3 regions of the Streptomyces sp. NPDC005808 genome follow, and region 3 is predicted to be linked to each of the others. Evidence: riboswitches for the same ligand, from Rfam matches in the RefSeq annotation. Region 3 holds a riboswitch; each other region holds the start of a gene.
What was found. Region 3 has a riboswitch for thiamine pyrophosphate ahead of ACFYPC_RS28860 (thiamine ABC transporter substrate binding subunit). Riboswitches for the same ligand answer to the same signal wherever they lie in the genome.
Positions count from the first base shown of each region.

Region 1: it holds a riboswitch for thiamine pyrophosphate, as region 3 does, so the genes downstream of both, thiO (glycine oxidase ThiO) here and ACFYPC_RS28860 (thiamine ABC transporter substrate binding subunit) in region 3, are expected to answer to the same signal.
Region 2: it holds a riboswitch for thiamine pyrophosphate, as region 3 does, so the genes downstream of both, thiC (phosphomethylpyrimidine synthase ThiC) here and ACFYPC_RS28860 (thiamine ABC transporter substrate binding subunit) in region 3, are expected to answer to the same signal.

Region 1 is NZ_JBIAIK010000007.1:392,939-400,765, forward strand. It holds gene ACFYPC_RS18765 (phytoene desaturase family protein) at 1-219, shown strand, start outside; gene ACFYPC_RS18770 (hypothetical protein) at 330-1,301, opposite strand; gene metF (methylenetetrahydrofolate reductase [NAD(P)H]) at 1,358-2,281, opposite strand; gene thiE (thiamine phosphate synthase) at 2,458-3,126, opposite strand; gene ACFYPC_RS18785 (Rv2175c family DNA-binding protein) at 3,217-3,588, opposite strand; gene ACFYPC_RS18790 (NAD(P)/FAD-dependent oxidoreductase) at 3,771-4,940, opposite strand; gene ACFYPC_RS18795 (hypothetical protein) at 5,177-5,377, opposite strand; TPP riboswitch at 5,430-5,541, shown strand; gene thiO (glycine oxidase ThiO) at 5,539-6,735, shown strand; gene thiS (sulfur carrier protein ThiS) at 6,732-6,944, shown strand; gene ACFYPC_RS18810 (thiazole synthase) at 6,948-7,742, shown strand.
Region 2 is NZ_JBIAIK010000008.1:223,557-231,383, forward strand. It holds gene ACFYPC_RS19950 (metallophosphoesterase) at 1-719, shown strand, start outside; gene ACFYPC_RS19955 (hypothetical protein) at 902-1,774, shown strand; gene thiC (phosphomethylpyrimidine synthase ThiC) at 1,917-3,740, opposite strand; TPP riboswitch at 3,733-3,889, opposite strand; gene ACFYPC_RS19965 (YibE/F family protein) at 3,961-5,571, shown strand; gene ACFYPC_RS19970 (SsgA family sporulation/cell division regulator) at 5,672-6,109, opposite strand; gene ACFYPC_RS19975 (IclR family transcriptional regulator) at 6,209-7,009, opposite strand; gene ACFYPC_RS19980 (DUF5326 family protein) at 7,512-7,724, opposite strand.
Region 3 is NZ_JBIAIK010000015.1:86,889-94,715, forward strand. It holds gene tsf (translation elongation factor Ts) at 1-460, shown strand, start outside; gene pyrH (UMP kinase) at 655-1,425, shown strand; gene frr (ribosome recycling factor) at 1,595-2,152, shown strand; gene ACFYPC_RS28850 (phosphatidate cytidylyltransferase) at 2,152-3,282, shown strand; gene rlmN (23S rRNA (adenine(2503)-C(2))-methyltransferase RlmN) at 3,396-4,502, shown strand; TPP riboswitch at 4,552-4,669, shown strand; gene ACFYPC_RS28860 (thiamine ABC transporter substrate binding subunit) at 4,749-5,831, shown strand; gene ACFYPC_RS28865 (ABC transporter permease) at 5,807-7,483, shown strand; gene ACFYPC_RS28870 (ABC transporter ATP-binding protein) at 7,484-7,827, shown strand, end outside.

The DNA.
Region 1 (7,827 bases), on a different contig from region 3:
GAGGAGGAGACCGGCGCGCAGGGCGGCGGGATACCGGCACCCTCACTGTCGGGCGCGGCGGGGACCCGGCTGCACCCCGCCAACAGCACTCGCCTGCCGGGCCTGTTCGCGGTCGGCGGCTGGGCCCACCCGGGCGGCGGCCTGCCCCATGCGGGCATGTCGGGCGCGCTGGTGGCGGGACTGATCGTGGAAGGACCGGAGTTCCGGGGCTCGCAGTGATCCCGGCACGCTGACGCAGAGAAGGGCCCGTACCAACACCGGCGCGGGCCGCACTCAGTACCGTGCCGCTCCTCCCGTACCGGTGCTGCCCCTCAGTACCCGTGCCGCCCTCAGTACCGGTACTGCTGCTCGTCGTACCCGGTGCCGTTGTTGCCGTTGTTGTTGCCGTTGTTGTTCTCCTGGTACGGATACGGCTGTTCCGGCGGGAGTTCGCCGCCGTACTCGTCGGTGCGCTGCTGCGGCACCCAGACTCCACCGGGCGGGGTGCCGTCACCGTACGTACCGGCGGCGTACTGGTCCTGACCGTAGCCCTGCTGCCCGTACTGCTGCTGCTCGCCGCCACCGTAGGTGGTGTTGTCGTACGAGGCACCGCTGTACGTCTGCGTGCCGATGTACGGGTCGGAGTAGGCGGCGTACTGCTGCTGGCCGTTGCTGTCGTAGCCGTACTGCTGCTGGTCGTAGCCGGAGTAGCCGTCGTACGCATAGGCCTGCTGGTCCTGGCCCTGGGCCGCGGACGCGTAGGACTGATCGGCCGCTGCCGCATACGCGTTGGCGTCGTACACGCCGTAGGAGCCGGTGTCGTCGGGCAGGGGCTGCGGCTCGTACACGGCAGTGGTCTCGGCGGCGCCGGGCTCACCCGCACCCGGCGGCATGAAGCGGTCGGACTGCGCGGGTGAGAAGACGTTGTCCTCGCCCGCGAACTCGTCCTCCTGCGGAAATGCCGTGGCGTCTGCCGCTTCGAGGTCGGTGACCTCCAGCGTCGGGTCCTGGTGCTCAGGCTCACCACGGCGGCGTTTGCTCTTGCCCTTGGCCTTGTCGGCGCCCTGGCGGTTTCCGACGGCCCAGCCCTCCGCGAACCCGCGGCGGAACGACAACGTCACATACGTCTGGCCGACCGCGAACGCCGCAGCGCCCAGGCCGATGACCACGACGGAGGGGATCAGCACGCCGAAGACCACGCCGAGGAAGCCGGCGAAGGCGAGCAACCGGTAACGCAGCCGCGCCTTGTACTGCAGCAGAACCTCGCCGAGCAGCCAGAGCGCGACGACGCCGAAAGCGATATAGAGGACCGTCCAGCCCATGTACGCCCCTCTCCCAGTGGCCGCTACGCAGTGTGTCGTACGTGGGTGCGACCGGTCTAGGCCTGCTGCGGGTGGTGCAGGCCCAGATTGTCGTAGATTTCCAGCGTTGCCGTGGAGTTGTTGAGCGTGATGAAGTGCAGTCCGGGGACTCCCTCGGCCAACAGCCTCGCGCAGAACTCCGTCGCGAACTCGATGCCAATGGAGCGTACAGCCGCCGCATCATCTTTGGCTGTGAGGATCCGCTCTTTCAGAACGTCCGGGAACGACGCATTGCTGAGCTTCGGAAGCCTCTCCAGCATCTTCACACTCGTCACCGGCATGACCTCGGGAATCACCGGAGTCGCACAGCCGGCCCCGGCTACGCGGTCGCGCAGGCGGAGATACGACTCGGGGTGGAAGAACATCTGCGTGATCGCGTAGTCGGCGCCGGCGCGGCACTTGTCGACGAAGTGCCCGGTGTCCAGGTCCCAGGTCTCGGAGCGCGGATGCATCTCGGGGAAGGCCGCGACGCCTACGCAGAAGTCGCCGGACTCCTTGATGAGACGGACGAGATCGGCCGCGTAGGTCAGGCCCTGGGGGTGCGGCACCCAGTCGCCCATGGGGTCCCCGGGCGGGTCGCCGCGCACGGCGAGGATGTTGCGGATCCCGGCGTCCGCGTACTGGCCGATGATGTTGCGCAGCTCCGCGACGGAGTGGTTGACCGCGGTGAGGTGTGCGACCGGGGTGAGCGTCGTGTCGGCGACGATCTGCTGGGTCTCCTTCACCGTGCCCGCGCGGGTGGATCCGCCGGCTCCGTACGTCACCGAGACGAAGTCGGGTGCGACCGCTTCCACCCGGCGCAGCGCGTTCCACAGGTTCCGCTCGCCCTTGGGGGTCTTCGGCGCGGAGAACTCGAACGAGTACGTCTTGTTGCCGGTCGCGAGCATGTCGCGCACGGTTCGTGCGCGGTCAGTCCTGGTGGAAGCAGATCCGAAGGCCATACCCGCAGGTTAGCCAGGGGGATCGGGTCCCCCAACCGCACGGCCGGGAATTGCCCGATTTGTCGAATTCTTGTCCACTCCTCGGACAGAGGCCGGACAACCGTTCAGGTAACCGGACGGCTGTTCAGTCAACCGGACGGCTGTTCAGGGAACTCCTCGGTCGGCTACACGCACGGCTACTCGGACAGCTGTACGCCGCGCAGCCGTTTCGCGAACTCCGCCGCCGCCGCTCCCGGGTCGTCCGCCTCCGTGATCGCCCGCACCACGACGGCGCGGCGGGCACCCGCCTCCAGCACCTCGTCGAGGTTGCCGAGGTCGATGCCTCCGATGGCGAACCACGGGCGGGCGGTACCCAGCGAGGCCGTGTACCGGACCAGGTCCAGGCCTGGCGCGTGGCGGCCGGGCTTGGTGGGCGTCGGCCAGCAGGGGCCGGTGCAGAAGTAGTCCACGCCCTCCTGGACGGCGGCTGCCGCGGCCTCGGACTCGGCATGCGTGGAGCGGCCTGTCAGGACTTCGTCGCCGAGGATGGCGCGGGCGGCTGCAACCGGGAGATCGCCCTGGCCCAGGTGCAGCACGTCGGCGCCGGCGGCGTGGGCCACATCCGCCCGGTCGTTGACCGCGAGCAGCTTGCCGTGGCGCGCGCAGGCGTCCGCGAAGACCTGGAGGTGCTCCAGCTCCTCGGCCGCCTCCATGCCCTTGTCACGCAGCTGCACGATGTCGACACCGCCGTCCAGGACCGCGTCCAGGAAATCGGCGAGGTCGCCCTGGCTCCTGCGGGCGTCCGTGCACAGGTAGACACGGGCGTCGGCGAGCTGGGCGCGTGCGGTGGCGGCGTTGTCGGGCATGCGTGTTACCCCCGTTGTCGGTGCGTGGGGACCACGGCGGCCGGGGTGGTCCATGGCGCCGTGGTCCGAACGTCGGACGGTCTGTCTCGGTCAGACGGCGAGCGCCTGGGCGCGACGCTTCACCTCCGTGCCGCGATTCTCGCTGAGAGCCTGTGCGGGGGTGCCGGGCAGGCTCGGGTCGGGAGTGAAGAGCCACTCGAGCATCTCTTCGTCGGAGAAACCGTCGTCCCGCAGGAGCGTCAGGGTGCCTGTCAGGCCCTTGACGACCTTCTGCTCGGCCCCGTCGATGAAAGCGGCGGGGACATGCAGCGCACGGTTCTCACCGCGGCGTACGGCGATCAGCTGGCCCTCCCTGACCAGCTGCCGGACGCGGGTCACCTCGACACCGAACTGCTCGGCGATGTCGGGCAGGGTGAGCCAGGCGGGGACGAGAGCATCGATCTTTGCGTCAATCTCGGTCACAGGACAAGCCTGCCATCCCGGACTGACACTCGGTAGCCGAGTCCCGTCGGGATCGGGTTACCGCACAGCCGGATCCCGTCTGGATCGGGGCGCCGCACGGCCGAATCCCATCGGAATCGGGGCACCGCACGGCTGGATCGCCCCGGCCGACACCGGTTCCGCCCACGGCGAACCAGCCCCGCCTAAGGCGTCAGCGTCGCCGTCTTCAGCGGCCGCGAAGGATCCGACAGCAGCTCCGGGTCCATCAGGGTGCCCGCCTCGATGAGTTTCCGGCCCTGGGCCAGGTCCCTGGGCCGGCCGACCGCGAGGAGGGCGACCAGCCGGCCGCCGTGGAGCCAGCAGACCGTCCAGGCCGCGCCGGACGGGTCACCGCGCCAGAGGGTGGTGTCGGCGGGGGCGTGGTGGCCGACGTACTGGACGAAGCGGCCGAACTGTTCGGACCAGAAGTACGGGACCGGGTCGTACGCCACAGGGGACTCGCCGATGATGTTCGCCGCCACCGTGCGCGGTCCCTGGAGGGCGTTGTCCCAGTGGTGGACCAGAAGGCGGTCCTCGTACCTTCCCGAAGGGAAGGAAGCGCAGTCGCCGACCGCGTAGACGTCCGGCACGGAGGTGCGCAGATGGTCGTCGGCCAGGACCTCTCGGTGGGCGCCGAGCTCGATGCCGGAGCCGCTGAGCCAGGCGGTGGCGGGGCGCGCTCCGATGCCGACGATCACGGCGCCCGCGGGCACCCGTGAGCCGTCGTCCAGCACCACGGCGCCGGGCTCGACGCGCTCCACGCGCGCGTGGGTGCGCAACGAGGCTCCGCTGTCCGCGTACCAGGCGGCCATCGGGGCGGCCACCTCGGCGGGCAGCGCCCCGGCGAGCGGCCGGTCGGCGGCCTCGATGACGGTCACCACACATCCGGCCTCACGCGCTGCGGTGGCGAATTCGGCGCCGATCCAGCCCGCCCCCACCACCACGATGTCGTGCTGCTGGGCGAGGACGGGACGCAGCCGCTCGGCGTCGTCCAGGGTGCGCAGCAGATGGACCCCGGGCACGCCCTCCGTGCCCGGCAGCCGGATCGGTTCCGCGCCGGTCGCGACGACCAGGACGTCGTACGGCACCGGCCCCGCCACCGTGTCCAGCTCATGGTCCCCGGGGCGTACACCGAGCGCCTCGCGCCCGAGCCACAGGTCGATGCCCAGTGCCTCGAAGTCGAGGTCGAAGGCGGAGCCCTCGGCCTTGCCGAGCAGTACGGCCTTGGACAGCGGTGGGCGGTCGTACGGCTGGTGCGGCTCCGCCCCGATCAGCGTCACGCCGCCGGCGAAGCCCTGTTCCCGCAGGGCGACCGCGGTCTGTACGCCCGCCATGCCCGCGCCCACGACGACGACCTGCCGTACCGCCCGCTCCTGAACCTGCGTCTTGTCGGTCACCTGATCACCATAGACAGCTGACAATTCGTCAGTCAGCGGGCGTGCTCAGTGACCTGCTCCACACCGCCCCGACCTGACCTGCTCCGCACCGCCCGACCCGACCTGCTCCACACGACTGGGCAGCACCGCCCGGACGGATCCGCACGGCACCACCACAGACCCGCACGGCACCACTAGGGGGTGTCGCTGGGGCGGACCTCTTCCACCGAACTGGTCCCGCTGCCCCGCTGCGACTCCCACTCCCACGTCTCCTCCAGGCGGACACGCCCGTCGGGCAGCTCGGTCACGCGGGACACGCAGTGCCCCGAGGAGGTGCCGCCGGGCGCCTGGTCGGCGACCGGCGACAGGGCGAGGCCGTCGAGCGAACGGGCCATGGACGGAGGCTCCCTTACTGAGACATACGGCAGCGAGCTAGGCTGGTCAACGTAAAGCACTCGCGGGAGTCCGGACGACCGGGCTGAGAGGGAGGCTGGACGGCCTCCGACCGTACGAACCTGATCCGGGTCATGCCGGCGAAGGGAGGGGCTGGACGCCCATGTCGCATACACCGCCTGACACATCCCGTACGTCCGTGTCACCAGGCATCTCAGACGTCCTCGTCATCGGGGGCGGAATCATCGGGCTGGTGACGGCCTGGCGGGCCGCGCAGCGCGGACTGACGACCACGCTGGTGGACCCCGAGCCCGGCGGCGGCGCCGCGCAGGTCGCGGCCGGCATGCTCGCCGCCGTCACCGAACTGCACTACGGAGAGCAGACCCTGCTGGGCCTCAACCTGGCCTCCGCGCACCGCTATCCGGACTTCGTCGCCGAGCTCACCGAGGCGACGGGCCAGGACCTCGGCTACCGCCGGTGCGGCACCCTGGCCGTCGCACTCGACGCCGACGACCGTGTGCACCTGCGTGAACTGCACACCCTGCAACGTCAGTCCGGGCTCGACTCCGAGTGGCTCAGCGGCCGTGAGTGCCGCCGCCTCGAACCGATGCTCGCGCCCGGCGTGCGGGGCGGGCTGCGGGTGGACGGCGACCACCAGATCGATCCGCGCCGGCTCGCGAAGGCCCTGGTCACGGCCTGCGAGCGGGCCGGAGTGGTGTTCCGCCGGACGTGGGCCGAGCGCCTGGGCGTGGTACGGGACCGGGCCCAGGGAGTCGTCACCGCGGACGGCGTCAAGCTGTCGGCCGGGCAGGTGGTCCTCGCCGCGGGCAGCCTCAGCGGGCGCCTCGCGGGCGTTCCCGAGGCTCTGCTACCGCCCGTGCGCCCCGTGAAGGGGCAGGTGCTGCGGCTTACCGTGCCACGGCCGTACGCGCCCTTCCTCAGCCGCACCGTGCGTGCCGTCGTGCGCGGCAGCCATGTCTATCTGGTGCCGCGCGAGAACGGCGAGCTCGTCGTCGGCGCGACCAGCGAGGAGCTGGGCTGGGACACGACGGTGACCGCGGGCGGCGTGTACGAGCTGCTGCGCGACGCCCATGAGCTGGTCCCCGGAATCACCGAGCTGCCGCTCACCGAGACCCGCGCAGGACTGCGCCCCGGGTCGCCGGACAACGCGCCGCTGCTCGGTCCCACCGAGCTCGACGGGCTCCTCCTGGCGACCGGGCACTACCGCAACGGCGTCCTGCTGACCCCCGTCACCGGTGACGCGATGGCGCACGCCCTGACCACCGGTGAACTCCCGGACGTGGCACGCCCCTTCTCCCCCAAGCGCTTCAGCCCGGCACGCACGGAGCAGCCCGTATGAGCATCCTCGTCAGCGTCTTCGTCAACGGAGAGCGGCAGCGGGTCGCCGCCGGAACCGCTCTCGACACCCTCGTCGCGGCGCTCACCCCGGCTCCGTCCGGTGTCGCCGCCGCGCTCAACGAAACCGTCGTCCCGCGAGGGCAGTGGTCCTCCACCTCCCTCTCCGAGGGAGACCGTGTCGAAGTCCTCACTGCCGTCCAAGGAGGCTGACCCATGGCCGACGATCCCTTTGTCCTCGGTGGTACGTCCTTCTCGTCCCGTCTGATCATGGGTACGGGGGGTGCGCCCAGCCTCGATGTCCTGGAGCGCTCGCTCGTCGCTTCCGGTACGGAGCTGACGACGGTCGCCATGCGGCGCGTAAACGCTTACGTACACGGTTCCGTGCTCTCCGTCCTCGACCGGCTCGGCATCCGGGTGCTGCCGAACACGGCGGGCTGCTTCACCGCCGGCGAGGCCGTACTGACCGCCCGCCTCGCGCGCGAGGCCCTGGGCACCGACGTGATCAAGCTGGAGGTCATCGCCGACGAGCGCACGCTGCTGCCCGATCCGATCGAGCTGCTCGACGCGGCGGAGACGCTGGTGGACGACGGCTTCACCGTGCTGCCGTACACGAACGACGACCCGGTGCTCGCGCGGAAACTGGAAGACGTCGGGTGCGCCGCGATCATGCCGCTGGGGTCGCCGATCGGGTCCGGGCTCGGGATCCGCAACCCGCACAACTTCCAGCTGATCGTGGAGCACGCGCGCGTGCCGGTGATCCTGGACGCGGGAGCCGGGACAGCGTCCGATGCCGCGCTCGCGATGGAGCTGGGGTGCGCGGGGGTGATGCTCGCCTCGGCCGTGACGCGGGCCCAGGAGCCGGTGCTCATGGCCGAGGGCATGCGGCACGCGGTGGAGGCGGGGCGGCTCGCCTACCGGGCGGGGCGGATTCCTCGGCGGCACTTCGCCGAGGCGTCGTCTCCTGCGGAGGGGCTGGCCCGGCTGGATCCGGAGCGGCCGGCGTTCTGACCTTGGCCGTCCGCCGTCCGTGGTTGCGGCTTCAGGACTTTCCCGCCCGCGCACCGCCCGTTTCCACCTCGTTGAAAAGTGCTGG
Region 2 (7,827 bases), on a different contig from region 3:
GGTCGGCCGGGACCGCCCGCCTGTGGTTCCTCGGCGACTTCACCGACCGCGGCCCGGACGGCATCGGCGTGATCGACCTCGTGATGCGGCTGTCCGCCGAGGCCGCCGCCGCCGGCGGCTACTGCAAGGCGCTCATGGGCAACCACGAGCTGCTCCTCCTCGGCGCCAGGCGCTTCGGCGACACCCCCGTCAACTCCGGCGCGGGCACCGCCACCTTCCAGGCCGCCTGGCTGCTCAACGGCGGCCAGAAGACCGACATGGACCGTCTCCAGGACCACCATCTGCAGTGGATGGCCCGCCTCGACGCCATGGAACAGGTCGACGGACACCTCCTGGTGCACTCCGACACCACCGCCTATCTCGACTACGGCGACTCGATCGAGGCGGTCAACGACACCATCCGCGAAACCCTCACCCGCAACGACGCGGACGAGTGCTGGGACCTGTTCCGCAAGCTCACCAAGCGCTTCGCCTTCCGCGACGACGGCAGCGAGGCCGTGCGCTCCCTGCTGGACATGTACGGCGGCTCACGCATCGTCCATGGCCACAGCCCCATCCCGTACCTCCTGGGCGACGTGGGCTCGGAGGACGGCGAGGACAGCGCGGGCCCCTTGGTCGAAGGACCGCATCTCTACGCCGACGGACTGGCCATCGCGATGGACGGTGGCGTGACCATGGCCGGAAAGCTGCTGGTCCAGCAACTGCCACTGGACATCTGAGGGTTCATCGGGCAGGTGTCGCCCTGCTGAAGACCGTGCTGGCCAGGGGGCAATTTCTGGAAACCCCCTGTCACGGCGTGCCATCGCGGCTCTACCATCGGACTATCCGTAGCAGGCTCCCCTCCGTTTCTGCCCAACGGCTCGTCAGCGTGCGAGCTATCAGCCCTACGGAGCATCGGGGGATGCAGATGAACAGCGTTCCGCAGCACCTGCTGAGCGAGGACCGCCAGGATTACGAGCGGCTCCTCGATGAGGCGCTGCGCTCCGCACCACACCGCCCGGAACTCGCCGCTGTCGGCCAGCGGCTCAACCCGGAACAACTGCGCACCATGGCGCTCAACGCCAGCGCGCTCATCACGGTGGCCGCGGCCACCGAGTACCAGCACTATGTGAAGGTCCGTGAGGAGCTGCGTCAGCCGGCGCCGACCACCCCACCCGTCCGCAAGGAAGCCGGTTCCGCCGAACCGGGTTCGAGCGCGATGGGACTCGCCGCCACCGTGGGGGAGGTCACCGAGACAGCCGGAGCGGGCGCCATCGCCGTCGTCGCGGTACTCGCCCCCGTCCTCGCCGGGACAGCCGCGGCGATATTCCTGCTCGTGGGGTACATCCTGAAAATGATCGACCCCGAGCCGGCGTTCGCCAAGACCCTCCTGACCACCGGGTGGGTCTTCGGCGCGGTCACGGCGGCCGCGATTCTGGTCGCCGCGGTTGGCCTCCTGCTCACCGCACTGCGCAACGGCTCGTCCTCGCTGCAGGCCGGAGCACGCGGCGAGCTCGACGAACAGGTCGCCCGGGCCAGGGAAGCCTGGCGCGAGGCCCTGCTGGAGCGCGGCATCATGCCGTTCCTCCGAGAAGCCCTGGCGGACCCGGGCTCGGCAGCATTCGGCGGTCCGTCGCCGTCGCCGACACCGACGAGCCGCATGCCGCAACTGGGCTACAACCGCCCGGGGTTCAGCAGCCCCGACGGCGGCCCGGCAGCGGGCCCGCGCCCGAGCTACTCCAGCCCGGACTTCTCCAGCCCGGACTTCGGGGGGCCTGAACACCAGCCGGAGTGACACCCGGCCGTGGTCGCGCTCAACCTCCAACCGCCAAAACACGCCGGCTACATGCTCGAACACGTCACAGCCTGCGGAGCCCGACAGCCGGTAGTGCGCCGGAGCTGTCCCAACAGCCCCGGCGCGCTGCCTGCGTTCGCGGTCAGTCGGCCAGCGGCAGATACACCCGGTTCCCGCTCGCCGCGAACTCCTTCGACTTCTGCAGCATCCCCTCGGCGACCTCCTCAACGGAGGCTCCCGCGGCCGCCGTACCGCCGAACTGCTCCGTGATGCTGTGGCTGATCTTCATGGAGCAGAACTTCGGCCCGCACATGGAGCAGAAGTGGGCCGTCTTGGCGGGCTCGGCCGGGAGTGTCTCGTCGTGGAACTCCCGTGCCGTGTCCGGGTCGAGGGCCAGGTTGAACTGGTCCTCCCAGCGGAACTCGAAGCGGGCGTCGGACAGCGCGTCGTCCCATACCTGCGCACCTGGGTGCCCCTTGGCGAGGTCGGCTGCGTGGGCGGCGATCTTGTAGGTGATGACGCCGGTCTTGACGTCGTCACGATTGGGCAGGCCCAGGTGCTCCTTGGGCGTGACATAGCAGAGCATGGCCGTGCCCCACCAGGCGATCATCGCGGCACCGATGCCGGAGGTGATGTGGTCGTACGCCGGCGCGACGTCCGTGGTCAGCGGGCCGAGCGTATAGAACGGAGCTTCATCACAGATCTCCTGCTGAAGGTCGATGTTCTCCTTGATCTTGTGCATCGGGACATGTCCCGGGCCTTCGATCATGGTCTGAACATTGAAACGCTTCGCGATCGTGTTGAGTTCCCCGAGCGTCCTCAACTCCGCGAACTGCGCCGCGTCGTTGGCGTCCGCGATCGATCCCGGCCGCAGCCCGTCACCGAGCGAGTACGTGACGTCGTACGCCGCGAGGATCTCGCACAGCTCCTCGAAGTTCTCGTAGAGGAAACTCTCCTGGTGGTGGGCCAGGCACCACGCCGCCATGATCGAGCCACCGCGCGAGACGATGCCGGTCTTGCGGTTCGCGGTGAGCGGTACGAACGGCAGGCGCACGCCCGCGTGGACCGTCATGTAGTCCACGCCCTGCTCGGCCTGCTCGATGACCGTGTCCTTGTAGATCTCCCAGGTCAGCTCCTCAGCACGGCCGTCCACCTTCTCCAACGCCTGGTAGAGCGGCACCGTGCCGATCGGCACAGGAGAGTTGCGCAGTACCCACTCTCGGGTGGTGTGGATGTTGCGGCCGGTGGACAGGTCCATGACCGTGTCCGCGCCCCACTTGGTGGCCCAGGTCATCTTGTCCACCTCCTCCTCGATGGAGGAGGTCACTGCCGAGTTGCCGATGTTCGCGTTGACCTTCACCAGGAACCGCTTGCCGATGATCATCGGCTCGATCTCCGGATGGTTGACGTTCACGGGCATCACCGCGCGGCCGGCAGCGATCTCCTCGCGTACGACCTCGGCGGCGACGTTCTCGCGAACCGCCACGAACTCCATCTCCGGCGTGATCTCGCCGCGCCGGGCGTACGCGAGTTGCGTCACGGCCTGTCCGGAGCGGCCCCGGCGCGGCTGGCGCGGCCGCCCCGGGAAGACCGCGTCGAGGTTGCGAAGGCCGCCGCGCGGTGAGGTGTGCTTGATCCCGTCGTCCTCGGGGCGGACGGGGCGGCCCGCGTACTCCTCGGTGTCGCCGCGGGCGATGATCCAGTGTTCGCGCAGCGGCGCCAGACCCCTGCGTACATCGGTTTCGACGGTCGGATCGGTGTACGGGCCGGAGGTGTCGTACAGCGTGACGGACTGGCCGTTGGTGAGGTGCACCTGACGGACCGGTACCCGCAGATCGGGACGCGATCCCTCGACGTACGCCTTGTGCCAGCCGATGGACTGCCCGCCCCCGTCGTTCTGGGACGGGGAAGGGGCCCCGCCCGTCTGGCTGGAGACAGACGTGCCTGCTTCGTCCTTGTTGGTCATGAGACCTACTCCCTACGCCGGCATTACCCGGTAACAGGTTCGGCGGTCGACGCAGCAGATTCCGTCTGCCGATGTTTCATGTGAAACATCGCTAAGACGGAGATCAGCGCCCTCTCAGCCCGGTGCTCCGAGCTCCCGCGTGTGCAAAGGTGCCTCCACGCTAGCGTCACATCGGGCGCGCTGAACAGTGGGCCCCGTCCGTTCTTGCGATGATCGGTCGGTGACCACGATGCAGCAGCCCCCTATTCCGCCGTCCGAGCCGCCGCACGGACATGGCCCCGGCGACGGCCACGGGCACGGCCCGGGCGGTGGCAGAGGTCCCGGTGACGGCCGGGGACCCGGCGGTGGGCAGGGATCCGAGGGCAGCAACGGACCCGGGGTTGCGGGCGGACCTGGGGGCGGCCACGGACCCGGCGGTGGGCAGGGATCCGGGGGCAGCAACGGATCCGGCGGTGGGCGAGGACCCGGCGGTGGGCAAGACCCGGGCGACAGCCACGGCCACTCGCACAGTCACAGTCATGGCCCCGCGGCCCCCGTCTCCAAGCACCTGCGCAAGGTCATCGGCGCGGTGCTGATCCCCTTCGCCGCCGCGGTCGTCGTGGGGCTCGTGGTGCTCTGGCCTGGCGGCGCCCCGGGGCACGAGCGCACCGGTGTCGGTTTCGACCGACAGACACAGCAGGCGACGGTCACCAAGGTCGAGAAGGTGGATTGTGATTCCGTGAACGCCTCGGGGGAGACCCCGACCGGCGACACCTCCACTGCCGAGGGTTCCTCGGCAGTGCAGCAGGCGACGGGTGACTGCAAGAAGGCGACGATCCGGGTCGACACCGGCAGCGACAAGGGCCGTACGTTCACCGAGATCGTCCAGCCGGACCAGTCACGCCAGTTGCACCAGGGCGAGAAGGTCGTGGTCGCGTACGAGCCCTCCGCTCCGAAGGACCTGCAGTACTCGGTCAGCGATGTGAACCGCAGGATTCCGATGGCGGTGCTCGCCGGGATCTTCGCGCTGATCGTCGTGGCGGTCGGCCGGTTGCGCGGCGTCATGGCGCTGGTCGCACTTGCCGTCAGCTTCATGATCCTGACGTTCTTCATCCTGCCCGCCATCCTGGAGGGCTCGAACCCACTGGTCGTGGCGGTCGTCGGAGCCAGCGCCATCATGCTGATCGCGCTCTACATGTGCCATGGCCTCTCGGCCCGGACATCGGTGGCGGTGATCGGCACCCTGCTCTCGCTGCTGCTGATCGGGGTGCTCGGTTCCCTCTTCATCGGCTGGGCCGCGCTGACCGGCAACACGGACGACAACACCGGCCTGATCCACGGCCTGTATCCGTCCATCGACATGAGCGGTCTGCTGCTCGCCGGCGTCATCATCGGTTCGCTCGGTGTGCTCGACGACGTGACGGTGACGCAGACCTCCGCCGTCTGGGAGCTGCACGAGGCGAATCCGACGATGGGCTGGCGGGGGCTGTACCGCGCGGGCATCCGCATCGGCCGCGACCACATCGCCTCGGTCGTCAACACGCTCGTCCTGGCGTACGCGGGCGCTGCGCTGCCCCTCCTGCTGCTCTTCTCGATCGCGCAGAGCAGCGTCGGCTCTGTCGCCAACAGCGAACTGGTCGCTGAGGAGATCGTGCGCACCCTGGTCGGATCGATCGGCCTGGTCGCCTCTGTGCCCGTCACCACCGCCCTGGCCGCTCTGGTCGTCTCGGCCGACCGCACGGGGACTCCGGCCGGTCGACCCGCGGCTGGGACTCCTGGCGCCCCCGTGGAGCCCATGGGGGCCGCCAGAACGCCGGTACGTGGTGGGAAGGGTCGCCGCCGCAAGCACTGAAGTCACGTGGTGCTCAAGTCGACTTGAGCTGCGCGTGCGGCCCCTGTTCCATACGCAGGCCGGTCGAGAGGAAGCGTTACTCCACTCGGGGAGACGGCGCTCAGCCCGCGCTCTGCTCCTCCGCCAGGATGCGGACCAGCGCCTCGTCGAGGTGGGCGTCGAAGTCGGCGAGGGAACGCTCCTGCCCGAGCGGCACCAGCTTGTCCGTACGGTCGAGGAACGCCACGAGCGGCGCCGCACCCGACCTGAACAGCGCGTGATCGCCGCCTACCTGAAGCCTGATCAGCACCTCGCCGAACGCGTCCGGGTCGGCGGGTGCGATGTGTACATCACCGTCACCACACGGCCGGCCCACACCGTCGACCAGCAACTCCCTTCCGAACGCCCAGGTCACAGGCGCGTCGCCGGGCAAGTGAAAGGTCAGCCGCACGGCGTACGGATCACAGGTCTCGTATCGCAGCTCCACCGGAATACGGAAGGAGAGCTCCTCCGACACGAGGAAGCTCATCATGACCTCTGCCTGTACCGACTCACGCATCGCCTACCCCGTCGTTTGCGGTCGACTGGCCAGGAATCGTTCCCCTGACACTGCTGAAATCTTGCTCAACGTACACGGCAGATCACAAGGAGTGAGTTTTCAGATACTGATAGAGATGGCGAGTGTCCCTGGCGCTCTGCCGATCGCCTCTTGCAACTGGCGTGCAGCAGGCAGGAGTCGGTCGGCCTGGTGCGACGGCAAGGAGATGGCCACGGTCGATGCGGTGGCGCCGACGGTGATGGGAATCGCGGCGCAGACCGTGCCCAGCGCGTACTCCTGTCGTTCGATCACGGTCTCCATCCGCCCGATGCGTTCCAGGCGCCGCAGCATGCTGTCACTGTCGCGCACCGTGTACGGAGTGATCGACTGCACCGGGTAGCGGTCAAGGTGATCCCTGCGGGCCTTCTCGTCCAGCTGCGACAGCAGACACTGACCGACCGCGTGGGCGTGCCCCGTCTCCCGGAAGTCGGCCCACTCCTCGACCGCGGGATTGCCCGAGGTGTCGGCGATGGACAGAACCTCGATCTCACCGTCGCGGTACGTCGCGTAGTACACGGGTGCGCCGATCGAATCGCGCCAGTGCGCGAGCACGTCGCTCATCGTGCTGCGACGTTTCTGCTGGGCTCCGCTGCTGCTCAACCGCTCGGCAGCTTCACCTAGGAAGAACAGCCCCTTCTCGCGGCGCAGATAGCCCTCGTGGGCCAGAGTGCGCAGCAGGTGGTACGCCGTCGGCAGCGCGAGCCCTGCCTCCCGGGCGAGCTGTTTGGCGGGGGCTCCGTGCTCGCGCGCGGCAACGGCCTCCAGAAGGCGCATCGCCCGCTGTACGGAGCCGATGAGCGTCGTGGGGGGCGGCTCCAGCGACGCGGCCTCGGCCGGGGGCGTGCGAGTCCCGACGAGCAAGGCGTGCGCGGCCCCGGGCGCCGTGCGCCTGCCGGCGGGCTGAGTGCCTGTCTCCGCGTGTGACGTCCGACCGCCCGTCTCCGCGTGTGACGTCCGACCGTCCGTGTCGGCGGTCGACGTTCCCACGACGTGCGCGTCTGCGGGCGAGGTCTTCGCTCGCGTCTCTCCGGGCGACGTGCGTGGCTGGGTCGGCGGGAGACGTGACCCCGCCGACGCTCCGGACCGCTGGACGGGTGGCGCGTGTGAGGTTGCGGGTGCGGTGTCAGCCGTGGCCAAGGGGCACTCCCTGAGCGCGAGGGGAACCGCCCGTGCGGGGGGACACGGGAGGGAGGTGTGCGCTGCTCGCGCAGGGTCGGGCCCGCGTCGAGCTTCCGGACTTTAACCGCCCGTCACCGCTTGCAGGCCGCCCCACCGGGAAACTTCCCCCGGCCGAGGGAACCTCGGCTTCCCTTTACCGACCACCCGTTACCGATCACTCACCCGCGCCCGCCTCCCCGTCACCTCACCAGTCGCCGCGCGACGACGAACTCGTCGTGAACTTCCGCACGACGTAGATCAGTCCGCCGACCAGGGCAACGAAGATCAGTGCCTTGAAGAGCAGGCCGATGACGAACCCGACGACGGTCGCTATCAGGCCGCCGAACACCACGAGGGCGATGACCGGCACCGCGACCCACTTCACCCACCACGGCATACCGTTGAAGATCTCTCGCATCGCCCTTGTCCTTGCCTCTGTCCGCCCGTGGCCCCAAGTCCGGGGCACTGATTCCGGGTTCTTAGATGTCTCGCATGTCTTGCATTCGATGCTAGACATGCGA
Region 3 (7,827 bases):
GTTCGTCGACGAGGCCAACGCGAACCTGGGCGAGAAGATCGTCCTGGACCGCTTCGCCCAGTTCTCCGGTGCCTACGTCGCGACGTACATGCACCGCACCATGCCCGACCTGCCCCCGCAGATCGGTGTCCTGGTCGAGCTGGACAAGCCCAACGCCGAGCTGGCCAAGGGCATCGCGCAGCACATCGCCGCCTTCGCGCCGAAGTACCTCTCCCGTGAGGACGTTCCGGCCGAGGTCGTCGAGTCCGAGCGTCGTGTCGCCGAGGAGACCACGCGCGCCGAGGGCAAGCCGGAGGCCGCGCTTCCGAAGATCGTCGAGGGTCGCGTCAACGGCTTCTTCAAGGAGGCCACCCTTCTCGGTCAGCCGTACGCGCTCGACAACAAGAAGTCGGTCCAGAAGGTTCTGGACGAGGCCGGTGTCACCCTGAAGCGCTTCGTGCGCATCAAGGTCGGCATCTGAGTCCGTACCGCGATCGACGCCCGGCCCCGCTGCTAGGGTCGACAGCAGTCGTCCGCGTACGTGGGCACGTGCGCGTGCGTGTCGGACGACAGCAGATCTGACGAGGAGGCCATTGCCGAGCATGGGATGCGAACAACACCCCAGCGGCAATGGCCTTCTTCGTATGTGTGACACGTAAAAGAGGCGAGAGATCCATGACCACCACCCAGGCCGGCAAGGGCGAGAAGACCGACGACGGCAAAGGCGCGGGACGCTTCATGCTGAAGCTGTCCGGCGAGGCGTTCGCCGGCGGCGGCGGACTGGGCGTCGACCCCGACGTGGTGCACAAGATCGCCCGTGAGATCGCGGCCGTCGTGCGCGGCGGAGCCCAGATCGCGGTTGTCATCGGCGGCGGCAACTTCTTCCGCGGCGCGGAACTCCAGCAGCGCGGCATGGACCGGGCGCGCTCCGACTACATGGGCATGCTCGGCACGGTCATGAACTGCCTGGCCCTCCAGGACTTCCTGGAGAAGGAAGGCATCGACAGCCGTGTCCAGACCGCCATCACCATGGGGCAGGTCGCCGAGCCGTACATCCCGCTGCGCGCCGTGCGGCACCTGGAGAAGGGCCGTGTGGTCATCTTCGGCGCCGGTATGGGCATGCCGTACTTCTCCACCGACACCACCGCCGCCCAGCGCGCCCTGGAGATCGACGCCGAGGCACTGCTGATGGGCAAGAACGGCGTCGACGGTGTGTACGACTCCGATCCCAAGACCAACCCCGAGGCGGTCAAGTTCGACTCGCTCAGCTACGCCGAGGTCATCACCCGCGACCTCAAGGTCGCCGACATGACGGCCATCACGCTGTGCCGGGACAACAAGCTGCCCATCCTGGTCTTCGAGCTCCTGGCGGAGGGCAATATCGCACGCGCCGTCAAGGGTGAGAAGATCGGCACACTTGTGGGTGAACACAGCAGCCGGGCCTGACGGAACCGGCCCCGAGCGGGGTCGGGACCGGACGGAGCACAGACCCTGACCGGGGGATGGACAATGTCCTGCCGGTCCGGAACCGTGCAGGAACAAGACGCGACGCAGCCGGCTGCCGCCCCTACGAGGAACAGCTGCCGGGCCTACTCAAGACACGCAGGAGCAAGTGGTGATCGAAGAGACCCTCCTCGAGGCCGAGGAGAAGATGGAGAAGGCCGTCGTGGTCGCCAAGGAGGACTTCGCCGCGATCCGCACCGGCCGTGCGCACCCGGCGATGTTCAACAAGATCGTGGCGGACTACTACGGCGCACTGACGCCGATCAACCAGCTGGCCTCGTTCTCGGTGCCCGAGCCCCGCATGGCGGTGGTGACCCCGTTCGACAAGAGCGCGATGCGCAACATCGAGCAGGCGATCCGCGACTCCGACCTCGGTGTCAACCCGAGCAACGACGGCAACATCATCCGGGTGGTGTTCCCGGAGCTGACCCAGGAGCGCCGCAAGGAGTTCATCAAGGTCGCCAAGACCAAGGGTGAGGACGCCAAGATCTCGATCCGCTCCGTACGCCGCAAGGCGAAGGAGACCATCGACAAGCTGATCAAGGACGGCGAGGTCGGCGAGGACGAGGGCCGCCGTGCGGAGAAGGAACTCGACGACACGACGGCGAAGTACGCCGCTCAGGTGGACGAGCTTCTCAAGCACAAGGAAGCGGAGCTGCTCGAGGTCTGATGAACGATTCTTCCTGGGGCGCGCCGTCACAAGCCGGGTACTGGGGGCCGTCCGAGCAGGGGCCTGTCCAGGGGGTTGCCCCGGCGGGTCCCGCATACGATGCGTATGACGCGCAGCACACTCGGCCCATGCCCATCGTGCCCGACGTACCCGATCATGGCGAAGACCAGGATGACGACCGGGGGGCCGCTCGGCTGAGCGGTCCCCTGTTCCGCGACGACACACCGGCGGCGGCGCCGTTCTACGGGGGCCCGTCGCAGAAGCCGCAGGAGCCCATGTCCAGCGCCCCACAGCCCGCCCCCCCACCGCAGAAGAAGAGCGCGGGACGGGACCTGGGCGCGGCCATAGGCGTGGCTGTCGGGCTCGGTGTGGTGATCGTCGTCTCCCTGCTCATCGTCAAGGCCGTCTTCATCGGCGTGATAGCGGTCGCCGTGGTGGTGGGGCTGTGGGAGCTCACCTCGCGGCTGGAGGAGCGCAAGGGCATCAAGGCGCCTCTCGTGCCGCTGGCGCTCGGTGGCGCGGCGATGGTCGTCTCCGGTTACGTCCGGGGCGCCGAGGGTGCGTGGGTGGCGATGGCGCTCACCGCGCTGGCGGTTCTGGTCTGGCGGATGACGGAGCCCCCCGAGGGCTATCTGAAGGACGTCACGGCCGGCGTCTTCGCGGCTTTCTACATCCCGTTCCTGGCCACGTTCGTCGCGCTGATGCTCGCGGCCGACGACGGTTCCCTGCGGGTGCTCACGTTCCTGCTGCTCGCCGTGGTCAGTGACACGGGCGCGTACGCGATCGGCTGGCGCTTCGGCAAGCACAAGCTGGCGCCGCGCATCAGCCCCGGCAAGACCCGCGAGGGCCTGGTCGGGGCGGTCACCTTCGCGATGGCCGCGGGTGCGCTGTGCATGGAGTTCCTGATCGACGACGGTACCTGGTGGCAGGGCCTGCTCCTGGGCCTCGCGGTCGCGGCCAGCGCCACGCTCGGGGACCTCGGCGAGTCGATGATCAAGCGGGACCTGGGCATCAAGGACATGGGCACGCTGCTGCCGGGGCACGGCGGAATCATGGACCGGCTGGACTCGCTGCTGCCCACGGCTCCGGTGGTCTGGTTGCTACTGGTGATCTTCGTCGGCTCCGGCTGACCGGCTGTTGCGCATGAGTCTGTACGTCGCTGACGTGCGGGTTTGTCGGTGGGGGGCTCGTTGTCCACAGGGCGGCGAGTCCCTCTTCGTATGTCTGCGACACTGGGAGGGTTATGCCTGCACCCGGAGAACTCACATTCGTCGCCCCGCGCGGAGCCAAGAAGCCGCCGCGGCATCTTGCCGATCTCACGCCCGCTGAGCGTAAAGAGGCGGTTGCCGCGATCGGCGAGAAGCCGTTTCGTGCCAAGCAGCTCTCGCAGCACTACTTCGCGCGGTACGCGCACGACCCCGCGGAGTGGACGGACATCCCGGCCGCCTCGCGCGGCAAGCTTCAGGAGGCGTTGCTTCCCGAGCTGATGACGGTCGTGCGGCATCTGTCGACCGACCAGGAGACCACCCGCAAGACCTTGTGGCGGCTCTTCGACGGCACGCTCGTCGAGTCCGTGCTGATGCGGTACCCGGACCGGGTGACCATGTGCATCAGCTCGCAGGCCGGATGCGGGATGAACTGTCCGTTCTGCGCGACCGGGCAGGCCGGGCTCGACCGGAACCTCTCCACCGGCGAGATCGTGCACCAGATCGTGGACGGCATGCGGGCGCTCCGGGACGGCGAGATCCCGGGTGGTCCGTCGCGGCTCAGCAACATCGTCTTCATGGGGATGGGCGAGCCGCTGGCCAACTACAAGAGGGTGGTCGGGGCGATCCGAGCGCTGACCGACCCCGAGCCCGACGGGCTCGGCCTCTCGCAGCGTGGCATCACCGTGTCGACGGTCGGTCTTGTCCCGGCGATCAACCGGTTCTCCGACGAGGGCTTCAAGTGCCGCCTCGCCATTTCGCTGCACGCGCCCGACGACGAGCTGCGCGACACCCTCGTACCCGTGAACACACGCTGGCAGGTGCGGGAGGTGCTGGACGCCGGCTGGGAGTACGCGGCCAAGTCGGGGCGCCGGCTCTCCATCGAGTACGCGCTGATCAGGGACATCAACGACCAGGCCTGGCGTGGTGACCGGCTCGGGCGGATGCTCAAGGGCAAGCCCGTGCATGTCAATCTCATCCCGCTGAACCCGACGCCGGGTTCGAAGTGGACCGCCTCGCGGCCCGAGGACGAGAAGGCGTTCGTCGAGGCGATCGCGGCCCACGGGGTGCCGGTCACCGTTCGCGACACCCGTGGTCAGGAGATCGACGGGGCGTGCGGACAGCTCGCGGCCACCGAGCGGTAACCTGACTGCGTACGTACGTCGTACTTACATCCGTAGTTCCCACATCTTCATATTCCGACAGGGGAGCGCCACAGCGCTGAGAGTGCGGCAGCCGGTCACCGGCGGGCCGCAGACCCTCAGAACCTTGCCCAGGTCATTCTGGGTAGGAAGTTCGGTCAATACTCAAGCTGTTGCGCCCTGCCCGGGAACTGTCAGAGGTTCCCGGGCAGGGCCGCGTCTCTTCCTGGTCATCCCAGGAGGAATTCAGTGAGCAAGAAGAAGACGATCACGGCCGTAGCGGTCGGGTTGGGGCTTGTCGCGCTCTCCGCGTGCGGCTCGACCGAGTCCGGCTCCGGGAGCAGCGGTGACTCCAAGACGGTGACCCTTGTCAGCCATGACTCCTTCGCCTACTCCAAGGACGTGCTGAGCGCCTTCGAGAAGGAGTCCGGGTACACGGTCAAGGTCCTCAAGGACGGTGACGCGGGGCAGGCCGTCAACAAGGCGATCCTCACCAAGGACAACCCGCAGGGCGACGTCTTCTTCGGCGTCGACAACACCCTGCTGTCCCGCGCGCTCGACAACGGGCTCTTCCAGTCCTACGAGGCCAAGGGCTCGGACCAGATCCTCCCGGAGTACCGGGTCGACGAGGACAAGCACCGGGTGACGCCCATCGACACGGGCGACATCTGCGTCAACTACGACAAGGCGTACTTCACCGAGCACAAGCTGACGCCTCCGCAGTCCTTCGACGATCTGATCAAGCCCGAATACAAGAACCTGCTTGTCACCGAGAACGCCTCCACGTCCTCGCCCGGCCTCGGCTTCCTGCTCGGCACCGCCGCGAAATACGGCGACGACGGGTGGCAGGACTACTGGACGAAGCTCAAGGCCAACGGCGTCGAGGTCGTCGACGGCTGGGAGCAGGCGTACAACGACGACTTCTCCGGGTCCGCGGGCGGCAAGAAGGCCAAGGCGGACCGGCCGCTAGTCGTCTCGTACGCATCCTCGCCGCCCGCCGAGGTCATCTACGCCGACCCGAAGCCGACGACCGCGCCGACCGGCGTCGCGACCGGCACCTGCTTCCGGCAGGTCGAGTACGCGGGGCTGCTGAGCAACGCGAAGAACACCAAGGGCGGCGAAGCACTCATCGACTTCCTGATCACCAAGAAGTTCCAGGACGACATGCCGCTGAACATGTTCGTCTACCCGGTGGTGGAGGGCGCGAAGGTGCCCGCCGAGTTCACGGAGTTCGGGCCGCAGGCCAAGGACCCCGAGACCATGGACCCCGCGAAGATCGCCGCCAACCGGGACCAGTGGGTCAAGTCGTGGACCTCGCTCGTACTGAAGTAACGCCCCGGGCGCGTAAGGAGTCCCGTCGGGGAGGCGCGGCGCGGCTCGGGCTGATGGCCCTGCCGGTCGCGTTCTTCGGCGTCTTCTTCGCCTACCCCGTGGTGGCGATCGTGGCCCGAGGCCTAAGGGTTGACGGGGTCTGGCAGTTCGGGCGGATCGGGGATGTCCTCGCGCAGTCCGACATCCGGCACGTGCTGTGGTTCACCACCTGGCAGGCGCTCGCCTCGACCGCGCTCACGCTGCTGATCGCGCTCCCCGGCGCGTATGTCTTCGCGCGCTTCGAATTCAGGGGCAAGCAAGTGCTGCGGGCGGTGGTGACGGTGCCGTTCGTGCTGCCGACGGTCGTCGTCGGTACGGCCTTCCTTGCCCTCGTCGGCCGGGGCGGGCTCCTCGACGAGCTGTGGGGCGTACGGCTCGACACCACCGTCTGGGCGATCCTGCTCGCGCATGTCTTCTTCAACTACGCGGTCGTCGTCCGCACGGTCGGCGGGCTCTGGTCGCAGCTCGACCCGCGTCAGGAGGATGCCGCCCGGATGCTCGGCGCATCCCGCTTCGCGGCCTGGCGCAAGGTGACGCTGCCGGCCCTGAGCCCGGCCGTGGCCGCGGCCGCGCTGATGGTGTTCCTCTTCACCTTCACCTCCTTCGGTGTGGTGCAGATCCTCGGCGGCCCGACCTTCTCGACCCTCGAAGTCGAGATCTACCGGCAGACCTCGGAGATCTTCGACCTCTCCACGGCGGCGGTGCTGACGATCATCCAGTTCGTGGCGGTGGGCGCGATCCTCGCCGTGCACGCCTGGACCGTGCGGCGCCGGGAGACCGCCCTGCGTCTGGTGGCCCCGGAGACCACCGCACGCCGGCCACGTGGTGGCGGGCAGTGTGCGTTGCTGGCCGGGGTTCTCGCGACCATCGCCGTGCTGCTCGTGCTGCCGCTGGGTGTGCTGGTCCAACGGTCTCTGGACGCGCCCGACTTCGGCTACTACAGGGCACTGACGTCCGACGACAGCGGCATCTTCCTCGTCCCGCCGATCGAGGCCATCGGCAACTCGCTGCAGTACGCGCTCGCCGCCACCGCCATCGCCGTACTCGTCGGCGGTCTGGCGGCCGCCGCCCTCACCCGGCGTGCGGGCCGTCTCGTACGAGGCTTCGACGCGCTGCTGATGCTGCCGCTGGGCGTGTCGGCGGTGACCGTCGGATTCGGGTTCCTGATCGCGCTGGACGAACCGCCGCTGAACCTCAGAAGCAGTTGGATTCTGGTGCCCCTCGCACAGGCACTGGTCGGTGTCCCCTTCGTCGTACGAACGATGCTGCCCGTGCTGCGGGCGGTCGACGGGCGGCTGCGGGAGGCGGCGGCGGTGCTCGGGGCGTCGCCGTGGCGGGTGTGGCGCGAGGTCGATCTGCCGATGGTGCGGCGTGCGCTGCTGGTCGCGGCCGGCTTCGCCTTCGCGGTGTCGCTGGGCGAGTTCGGGGCGACCGTCTTCATCGCACGGCCCGACAATCCCACGCTGCCGGTCGCCGTGGCGCGGCTGCTCGGACGCGCCGGTGACCTCAACTACGGCCAGGCGATGGCCCTTTCGACCATCTTGATGGTGGTGTGCGCGGTGGCGCTGCTGCTGTTGGAGCGGGTACGGACCGACCGGACCGGGGAGTTCTAGATGCTGCTGAGCCTTGAGACCGCGACCGTACGCTTCGGCGGGCGTGCGGTGCTCGACGCCGTCGACCTCGCGGTCGCCGAGCACGAGATCGTGTGCGTGCTGGGGCCGAGCGGCAGCGGCAAGTCGACGCTGCTGCGGGCGGTGGCCGGGCTCCAGGCGCTCGACGCGGGCCGGGTGCTCCTCGACGACCGCGACCAGGCGCAGGTGCCCGCGCACCGGCGGGGCGTCGGCCTGATGTTCCAGGACCACCAGCTCTTCCCGCAGCGGGACGTGGGCGGCAACGTGGCGTTCGGGCTTCGGATGCACGGCGCGAACAAGGGCGAACAGGCGGTACGAGTACGGGA